3 linked regions of the Solwaraspora sp. WMMD1047 genome follow. The protein of the gene in region 3 interacts with the protein of the main gene of each other region in a pairwise test. Links are inferred from orthologs where the notes say so. Each region holds a gene or a part of one and is shown on either strand. Other genes may lie near its edges.

The links.
Region 1: the proteins of ndk (region 3) and ung interact in binary tests that used the Escherichia coli proteins (3 or more experiments, as listed by UniProt). The link is inferred for Solwaraspora sp. WMMD1047 from one-to-one orthologs.
Region 2: the proteins of ndk (region 3) and O7627_RS29910 interact in binary tests that used the Escherichia coli proteins (3 or more experiments, as listed by UniProt). The link is inferred for Solwaraspora sp. WMMD1047 from one-to-one orthologs.

Annotation. Positions count from the first base shown.
Region 1 is NZ_JARUBL010000001.1:876,757-879,905, reverse strand. What follows is about bases 124-3,122. They hold ung (uracil-DNA glycosylase), read right to left. Parts: upstream 1,967-3,122; coding sequence 1,280-1,966; downstream 124-1,279. Other genes in these bases: O7627_RS04155 (alpha/beta hydrolase), read right to left, coding at 2,432-3,122; tsaE (tRNA (adenosine(37)-N6)-threonylcarbamoyltransferase complex ATPase subunit type 1 TsaE), read right to left, coding at 1,963-2,439; O7627_RS04170 (helix-turn-helix transcriptional regulator), read left to right, coding at 512-1,246. In the rest of the region: more of O7627_RS04155, read right to left, coding at 3,123-3,149. UniProt on the Escherichia coli protein: Excises uracil residues from the DNA which can arise as a result of misincorporation of dUMP residues by DNA polymerase or due to deamination of cytosine.
Region 2 is NZ_JARUBL010000001.1:6,538,977-6,542,066, reverse strand. Bases 126-3,065 are described here. They hold O7627_RS29910 (5-formyltetrahydrofolate cyclo-ligase), read right to left. Parts: upstream 1,921-3,065; coding sequence 1,330-1,920; downstream 126-1,329. Other genes in these bases: O7627_RS29905 (diguanylate cyclase), read left to right, coding at 2,055-3,065; O7627_RS29915 (FmdB family zinc ribbon protein), read right to left, coding at 768-1,205; O7627_RS29920 (flagellar biosynthesis protein FlgA), read right to left, coding at 126-590. Outside these bases: more of O7627_RS29920, read right to left, coding at 1-125; more of O7627_RS29905, read left to right, coding at 3,066-3,090. UniProt on the Escherichia coli protein: Involved in the removal of 5-formyltetrahydrofolate.
Region 3 is NZ_JARUBL010000001.1:5,718,324-5,721,431, reverse strand. Bases 104-3,061 are described here. They hold ndk (nucleoside-diphosphate kinase), read left to right. Parts: upstream 104-1,348; coding sequence 1,349-1,774; downstream 1,775-3,061. Other genes in these bases: O7627_RS26070 (alkaline phosphatase D family protein), read left to right, coding at 1,889-3,061; O7627_RS26080 (VOC family protein), read right to left, coding at 104-1,198. Outside these bases: more of O7627_RS26080, read right to left, coding at 1-103; more of O7627_RS26070, read left to right, coding at 3,062-3,108. UniProt on the Escherichia coli protein: Major role in the synthesis of nucleoside triphosphates other than ATP. The ATP gamma phosphate is transferred to the NDP beta phosphate via a ping-pong mechanism, using a phosphorylated active-site intermediate.

The sequences.
Region 1 (3,149 bases), 4.8 Mb from region 3 along the record:
GGCCGGACGGCGTCCCGGCTTGCACCCCCGCAACCCGCCCGTGCCCGGACCCCAGCCTCCGCCCGCCCTCTCCCGCAGCCCGGCCACCACCCAGCCCGACCCACGTCCAAGCCCGACCCACGTCCAAGCCCGACCCACGTCCAAGCCCAACCCACCACCAGCCAGGCCCACGTCTCAACCCGGCCCACGTCTAACGACCCAGCCAGGCCCACGTCCAAGCCCAACCAGGGCCCAACCCGGCCCATGGCCAAGCCCGGCCGACGATCAAGCCCGACCTACGATCAGACCTGGTTCAGCCGTCGTCCCGCCCATGCACGAAGAAGCCGCCACAGGTCTCCCTAGCTCCACCTGGTCTCATTCATCGGAGCGCACCAGGCCACCGACGCGACGAAAAGGACATTTGTCACCAAAGTTTCTCAGCCAAGAAATATAACCGGATGGCAATATACAACCGAGTCATAATTATGACGCTCAGGCATATCGCACAACCGGATACTTCAAAATTTTGTGGGTGACTGAGAGTCGCCTGCTCGCCATTCTCGGCGAGAAACTGAAATTTCAGCGTGAGCTGCGCGAGTTGACCCAGCAGCAGCTCGCCGAGCTGGCCGGGGTGAGCCAGGCGGCCGTCGCCCGGGTCGAGCGCGGCGGCCGGTCAGCCAGCGTGCCGCTGCTGGAGCGGCTGTTCGCCGCGTTGGACACCCAACTCGCGATCAGCCTGGAGCCCCTGGACGCGCACCTTGATGCGGCACTCGCCAGGCTGGCCAGCCAACCTCTCGAGGAACGCCTGGCCGCCAGTGACCTGCACTCGGCGATGAAGCGCCTGGCCGAACTGCCCTATCTGCTGACCGGCGCCACCGCCGCCGTGCTGCAGGGCGTGCCACTGCCGGCCGAGGCCACCGACATCGCCATCCGGTGGGCCGATGCCGACCGTTTCACCGGCTGGCTCACCGAGGTCTTCGCGTACCGCTGGAATCCCCGGTGGGAGGACTTCGGCGGGCTGCCAATTGATCCCCGTGAGCCGGGCGAGCACCGGTGGCGGACCACGGTCGGCGAGCTCACCGCCACCATGTACGAGCAGCTCCCAGCCGCGATCCAGGTCCGCCACGGCGACCGGACCTATCCGGTCGTCCCGTTGCCGCTGATCGAACTCGCCGACCCGGTCGCCGCCGACCTGCTACGCCGGCACCGCCTCCGGCTGGCGGCCGACCCCGGCTCCCGTCCGGTCGCCACCCCGGCACCAGGCTGACCCGCCCGCGGTCGGACGGGTCGGACGGACGGGTCAGTGCGTTGAGAGATCCCAGTCGACCGTGGGCCGGCCGGCGTCGGCGAGGGCCTTGTTGGCAGCACTGAACGGGCGGCTGCCCAGGAAGCCGCGGGGGTTCATCGGGCTGGGGTGCCCGGCCTCCAGCACGACGTGGTCCGGATTGGTGATCAGCTCCCGCTTGCGCCGGGCGTAGCCGCCCCAGAGCAGGAACACCACCCGTTCGCGGCGCGCGTCGAGCGCCTTGATCGTCGCGTCGGTGAACGCCTCCCAGCCTTTGCCGGCGTGCGAGTTCGGAGTGGCCTGCCGGACCGTCAGCACGGCGTTGAGCAGCAGCACTCCCTGCCGCGCCCAGCGGGTCAGGTCGCCGCTGCGCGCCACCGGCACACCGACGTCGGCGGCCAGCTCCTTGAAGACGTTGCGCAGCGAGGGGGGCACCGCCACCCCGTCCCGGACGCTGAAGCTGAGCCCGTGCGCCTGGCCGGCCTTGTGGTACGGATCCTGGCCCAGGATCAGCACCCGGCAGTCCTCGGGCGGGCACAGCCGATACGCCGTGAACAGGTCCTCGACCGGTGGAAACACCGGGTGGGTGGCGTACTCGTCGGCCACGAAGGCGCCGAGTTCGGCGGTGCCGACCGGGTCCAGGTGCGGCCGCAGCACGGCACGCCACGATTCGGGCAGCAGGGCGGGCAGGTCGAGAGTCATGCGGAGAAACTAGCGAGCCGGTCTGACCAATCGCCGCCCACCGGCACCAACTCGACCACTCTCGTATCGTCGTCCCGACGGTCGATCCGGATCCGCAGGTGTGCGTCGGCCAACTGCTCCACCATCCCCTCGCCCCACTCGACGACGGTGACCGCCTCCTCGATCGAGGCGTCCAGGTCGAGGTCGTCGATCTCGGCCCGCGGGTCGGCGGCCCCTCCCAGCCGGTACGCGTCCGCGTGCACCAGCGGCACCCGCCCGCCCCGTGCCCCGTCCGGGCGGTGCACCCGGGCGATCACGAAGGTGGGCGAGGTGACCGCGCCGAGCACACCGAGCCCGGCCCCGATCCCCTGGGTCAGGGCGGTCTTCCCCGCGCCCAGCGGGCCGGTCAGCACCAGCAGGTCACCGCCGCGCAGCAGGCCGGCCAACCGTTCACCGAAGTCCCGGGTCTGCTCCACCGTGGACAGTTCACGCATCGGATTCACCCGACGAGTGTGGCGAGGGCGGGGTGAGTCTGTCCAGGAAGTCGAGCAGCGCGGCGTTCACCTGGTCGGCGTGTTCCAGCATCACCACATGTCCACTGTTGGCCACCTTGACGAACTCGGCGCCCGGCAGCCGGCGGACGATCTCCTCGGAGTGGCTGACCGGTGTGATCAGGTCCCGGTCGCCGACGACGACAAGCGTCGGGGTCTCCCGGAGCGCGGCCAGCGCCGGGTAACGGGCGTGCGTGTAGAGGGTACGCAGATAGCGGGCCACCGTCTCGGTGGAGGTGCGCGAGTTCATCTCCTCCACATAGGAGACCAGCGCCGGACTGGGGTTGCCCTCCCCGAAGCCGTACCGGCGGGTCAACAGCCAGGCCAGGTTCGCCGAGGCCCGACGGGCCCGGTCGATCACACCGCCGGAAAGCTTGGTGGCGCTGTTGACCACCGGCAGCAGCGGGGTGCCGGCCCGGGCGATGATCGCCGGCAGCCCGAACTTGGTCTCTCCGAGCATCCCGCCCGAGGTGGCCATCAGCACCGCCCCGGCCACCCGGTCGGTGAACAGTTCCGGGTACTGCTCGGCCAGCGCCATGATGGTCATCCCGCCCATCGAGTGGCCGACCAGGATCAGCGGCCCGGCCGGCACCGTCCGGTCGATCACCGCCCGCAGCGTCTCGCCGAGCGCGCGCAACTCGTACTCGCCGGAC
Region 2 (3,090 bases), 820 kb from region 3 along the record:
TCCGGGTCCAGCGCCAGGTAGACGGCGGCCGAGCCGTCGGTTGCCGCCGGGCGCAGCACGGCCAGGACCGGCACCCGCTCGGCCAGCAGCACCGGCTCGACGGTCGCGCCCGGACGGCGGGCGGGCAGCGCGGCCAGCAGGTTGACCCGGGTGCCGGGCCGGACGACGGCCAGTACCGCCGGCTCCGCCAGTGGAACCGGAACGCCGACCGCCCCGGCCGGCAGGGGCAACCCGCCCGGCAGTTCGCTGCCAGGCTGCCCGTCCGCGTCGGCCGGGTCATCGGCGGCGTCGTCCGCGTCGGCGGCCGGCCGGCCGGCAGCCTGGGCGGCCGGACCGGGGTCGGGATGATCCGTGGAAACCGGCCCGCTCGCTGGCCCGGCCGAACGGCCGGCACCGCAGCCGTCGCCGCCCGCACCCCGGCCGTCAACCGGCGTGCTGGCGACCGGCTCGCAGCCGGTCGCCGGCGGGACCGCGTACAGCGCTCCGGCGGCCAGGGCCAGGAACGTCGCCACCAGCCCGGCTCGGAGCACGGTGGTCCGCCGGGGCGGTCCCGGCCAGCGGGTCGGCCGCAGGGCCGGCTCCGTCGCCATCCGTCGCCTCCCTTCCCCGGGGCACCGGTCGGTGTCCGGGACGTCAGGAGGCTAGGCGCCCGGCGAGTCGGCTCGCCGATGGAAAGCGCCAGGCTGTGGAGAACCTGGCCGGCTGTGGACAAGCCCCCGCCCGGGCGCCACTCGTGCTACGAAGCGGCCCGGAGCGCGGGCCGGTCGTCAGGCGCCGGTCTTGGTGGCGGTGCTCGTCGAGCCGCCGCCGGACGAGGTGCCGCCGGTGGAACCCGCCTTGGCCTTGGCGCTGTCCGAACCGCCGCTCTTGGTGGCACTGTCGGTGCTGCCCGAGCCCTGGGACCCGCCGTTGGCCGAGCCGCCGCCAGCGGTGGCGCCGCCGTTCGAGCCGGAGTCCCCGGAACCGCTGGTCGCGGCCTTGGTCGCGGAGTCACCGCTCTCCGACCCCTTGCGGGAGCCGTTCGAGGATTCCCGGGAGTCGTTGCGGTAGAAGCCGGACCCCTTGAAGACGATGCCGACGGAGCCGAACAACTTGCGGAGCCGACCCTGACACGCCGGACACTCGGTGAGCGGCTCGTCGGTGAAGGACTGGACCGCCTCAAGTTGATCACCGCACGCGGTACAGGCGTACTGGTAGGTGGGCACGGTTCCCCTCCGGATCTTGCTCGGGCTGTTGGCACTCGTCGTGTCCGAGTGCCAATGGTGCTTCATCGGACCCGATTTCGTCCACCCGGCCCGGCCACCAGGTCACCCCGGCCGCCCGGCGGCCTCACCCGGGCGGCCCGCCGCCCCGGTCGCCGAGTGACCTGAAGCCGCCGGTCGGGGTGACCACCGCGTGCACCGGGCGGTCGTGTGGATGGGCCGGAAGCCGATCGACCAGTTCGCCGTCGTGCAGCGCCGCCACGATCAACGCACCCGGTGCCACCCGGGCGAGCGCGCGGTCGTACGAGCCGCCGCCGCGGCCCAGCCGGATGCCGGCCCGGTCCACGGCCAGCGCCGGTACGACCACCAGCCCGGCCCCGGCGATAGCCGCCCGGCCCAGCCGGGCGCCGTCCGGCTCCCGCATCCCTCGACCGGCCGCCACCAGACCGCCTGGTCCGGTGTAGCGACCCCAGTCCAGATCCAGATCGGTGCGCAGCACCGGCAGCAGCAGCCGGCCGCCGCCGGTCTCGACCGCCCGGGACAGCACCTCGGGCAGCTCCGGCCCGCCCGGTTCGGCCCCGACCGGCGCGTACCCGGTCATGGTGGTCGGGCGCAGTCGACGTACCAGGTCGGCCAGCTGGTGCTGGACGGCGCCGGCGGCGTCGGCCCGGGTCGGAGCCGGCAGCGCCCGGCGGCGGGCGAGCAGGTCGTGGCGCAGCTCCCGCTTCACCCGGTCGATCGCATCCGCTTCGTCCGAAGAATCCGACACGTAACACTCCTGCCGTGACCCGCGTTAAGTAAGTGGTTTGTCGCAGCATCGCAGCATCGGGTGCGGAGCTTCCGGAGGGAAGAGTGACGCTGCGCGGAAGGTTGACAAGCGCCTTTCTCGCCGTGGTGCTCGGCCCGGTGCTACTCGGCGCCGGCTTCGTCGGCGTCACGGCGGCCACCGTCGGTCACCAGCGGTCCGAGGACCGGCTGAGCCTCGCCGCAACCACGGTACGCAACACGATCACCGCGCTGTGCCAACAGCTCTACTCCGCCGCCGCCGCGGTCGCCGTGGCCACCGACCGGTCCGGGCTCGCCACCGAGTTCGTCACCCAGGGCCTGGCCAGCGCGGTCCTGGTGACCGCTGCGAACGGCACGCCGGTGTTGATCACGCCCGACCCGCCGGCCGGACCGTGGGCCGACTGCGGCGGCGACCGGTCGACCGCGGTGGCGCCGCGGGCGATCGCCGCCCGGGTCGAGCTCCGGGACACCGCCGGAACCCCGAGCGGCAGCGTGCACGCCGCCCAGGTGCTGGACACCGCCTTCGTCACCCGGCTCGCCGCCGCCACCGGTACCGCCGTCACCCTGCTGCCGGCCAAGCCGGCCGCCACCGGCCCGGCGGGTCCGGCCAGTCCGACCGGCGGGCCGGAGGCCACTGCCGGACCGGTCACCGACGGATCGGCCGCCGAGGGACCGGCCGCCGAGGGACCGGCCACCGACGGATCGGCCGCCGACGGATCGGTGGCCGAGGGGTCGGCGCCCGGGGGGTCGGCCACCAGGGAATCGATCGACGGCGGCCCGCCGGCGGTCGACCCGGACGCCGACGGCGGTCCGAGCACCGAACCCAGCGGCACCCGGGAATCGGTGTTCGCCGCCGCCGAGCGGATCACCGGCGACGGAATCGTCGAAACCCGCGGCGGCCGGTACGTCAAACGGATCGGCCCCGCCCCGGGCCAGCCCCTACCGCTGATCCTGTCGGTGGCCCGCGAACCGTCGCGGACCCTGCACGCCCTGCTGGCGGGGGCGGTCGGAGTGGCCGGCGTCCTCGCGCTGCTGGCCGCCCGCCGGCTGGCCCGCTCGACCACCCGCCCGCTGGTCGAGCTGGCCCGGGCGGCGGCCCGGA
Region 3 (3,108 bases):
CCGCGCCCCCGGGGGGAGCGTCCGGCAGCCCGGCCAGGATCGGATCGTCGTCCGCGGCGTCGCCAACAGGCTCACCGCCAACGGGGTCCGGCCCGCCGGGACCGGGCGGCGGGATGTCCCCGGTGGACTGGTAGCTGTCGGTCACGTATGGCGACGGGCCGGTCGGGTCGGCGGAGGACGGCGCCGAGCCGGACCGAGGGGAGTAGGCGGCCGGCGGGCCGTCGATGTCGATGTCGATCTCGTCGAGCGGCGGGGCGGACGCCGAGGCGACCGGGCCGGTCGATCCGGTTGCCGCCGGAGTGGCGACGTCAGGCATCGCGGCGTCCGGGTCGCGGTCCGACTCCGAGCCGGACGGACCCGGGTCGGGCTGGGCGATCGTCGGGCCGGGGCCGGGCTGGGCGACGGTAGCGGCCGGGCCGGAATGGGCGGCAGCGGGGGCGGGGCTCGGTCTGGTGACGGAGGGGCCGGGGCTGGGCTTGGCGCGGCGGGGTAGCGGCGTCGCCGGGGACGGCTCGACCACGGTGCCCTCCAACACCAGGGTGCCGCCCGGCGTCTGGCGTACCACCACCGGCTCCTCGTAGCGGCGACCGCCCTCGGCCGGCAGGTCGGCGGCCATCCGCTCACCGGCGGTCGGCCCCAGATAGTCCTCGTCCGGCGTCCGCTGCTCCCAGGGCGGGGCGTCCTCCTCGATCAGCAGGTCGTCGGCGGCCGGGTCGTAGTCGTCGAACTCCGGCGGGAGCCCGCCCCGGGCGGCCGCCTCCGCGTGCGTCATCACCTCGTCCCAGAGGATCCGGACGTGCCGCTGGTCGTCGATCGCGACCATGATCGGCAGGGTGGCGCCCGGGTCGGGCCACTTGGCCACCGGCACCCGGGGGTCGCGCACCTTTATCGAGCGGGGCGGCAGGCCGGGCGCGTCGATCACGATCTGCAGCTCGCAGCGGCCGAACGTCGATGACGCGGGCGGCTCCGACACGCTGTGCACATGGCCGATCCCGGTCACCCAGGCGCGCGCGCCGCTGCGCACCGACGTGACGAGCACCAGGGCGACGGAGAGGACCAGCAGCGCCACCCCGAGCGCCACGATGGTCCAGCTCGACATGCCGGCGCCGAACAGCACGATGAAGGTGGCGACCGTGCCGAGCACGGCGGCGACGAGCTTGCGCACCGGTGCGACCTGTCGACGGGTGCCGTCTGCCACAGTGGACCTCCCTGGTTAGGGCCAGGCTAGGCCCGGTCGCCCGGGAATGGGAAGACCGGAGCGTTGACACGGCCGGCCACGGATCCCGCCCGGGGGCTCGCTAGGCTGACCATGCCCGTTAGTACCCGGCCCTGTCCAGGAGGAATCAGCGTGTCCAGCAGCAGTCCGGTCGAGCGTACCCTCGTCCTGATCAAGCCCGACGCCGTGCGGCGCGGCCTGGTCGGGGAGATCCTCGGCCGGTTCGAGCGCAAGGGCTTCACCGTGGACGCGATGGTGCTACGGGCGATGGACGGCGCCCTCGCCGACGCGCACTACGCCGAACACCTGGAGAAGCCGTTCTACCCGCCGCTGCGCGAGTTCATGACCGGCGGACCGCTGGTCGCGCTCGTGCTCTCCGGAGACCAGGTGATCGACGTCGTACGCGGCCTGGTCGGGGCCACCGACGGGCGCAAGGCGGCGGCCGGCACGATCCGCGGCGACCTCTCCCTGTCCAACCGGGAGAACCTGGTGCACGCCTCCGACTCGGTGGACAGCGCCAAGCGGGAGATCGCCCTCTGGTTCCCCGACCTGGGCTGACCGGCTGGCGTTCGCCAGCGGTTCGGGAAACGGTCACCGGGAGCCGGCCGGCGCGCCACGTGGGATCGATACACCACAGGTGTCTCATTTCCGCGTTTTGCCGGAGGACCCCGAATGACCGCACTTGATCGACGTACCCTGCTGCGAGCCGGACTGGCCACCGGCGCCGGACTGGCCGGCGGCGCGCTGCTCGGCGGCGCCGGCGCCCCCGCCGCCGGACCGCTCGGCTTCCCCGGCTGGCGACCCGCGGGGCGCCCGGTGCTGACCCACGGCATCCAGAGCGGCGCCGCGACGGCCGACTCGGCGGTGGTCTGGACCCGGGCCGACCGGGCCGGGCGGCTGCGGGTGGAGATCAGCTCCCGCCCCGACTTCCGCGGCGCCCGGCAGATCCGCGGACCGGTACTCGGCCCGGACAGCGACTTCACCGGCAAGCTCCGGCTGCGCGGCCTGCCACCCGGCCGGCGGCTGCACTACCGGGTACGGGTCGAGAGCACCGAGCGGTACGGCCTGGTCAGCGAGACGCTGACCGGTGAGCTGACCACCGCGCCGGCCGCCGGCCAGCGCCGCGACCTGCGGTTCGTCTGGACCGGCGACATCGCCGGCCAGGGCTGGGGAATCGACCCCGCGTACGGCGGGATGCGGATCTTCGAGTCGATGCGGGCGGTCCGCCCGGACTTCTTCCTCTGCAGCGGCGACACCGTCTACGCCGACGGCCCGCTCACCGAGACCGTGACCCTCCCGGACGGGCGGATCTGGCGCAACCTGGTCACCGAGGAGAAGAGCAAGGTCGCCGAGACGCTCGGCGAGTTCCGGGGCCAGTTCGCCTACAACCTGCTCGACGAGCACCTGCGCGCGTTCGCCGCCGAGGTGCCGCAGATCAACCAGTGGGACGACCACGAGGTGACGAACAACTGGTACCCCGGGGAGATCCTGACCGATTCCCGGTACGCCGAGACCCGGGTCGACGTGCTGGCCCGCCGCGCCCGCCGGGCCTTCCACGAGTGGCTGCCCACCCCGTCCGACGACCGGCTCTACCGGCGACTGTCGTACGGGCCGCTGCTCGACGTGTTCGTGCTGGACATGCGGACCTACAAGGACGCCAACGACGGCAACACCTACGCCGACCCGCGCCGGGGCCTGCTGGGGCGTGACCAGCGGGCCTGGCTGACCCGGGAACTGACCCGGTCCCGGGCGACCTGGAAGGTGATCGCCGCCGACCTGCCGCTCGGCCTGGTGGTGCCGGACGGCGCCGCCGCCCAGGAGGGGATCGCGCAGGGCGACCCGGGTCTGCCCGCCGGCCGGGAACTGGAGTTCGCCGAGATCCTCACCACCGC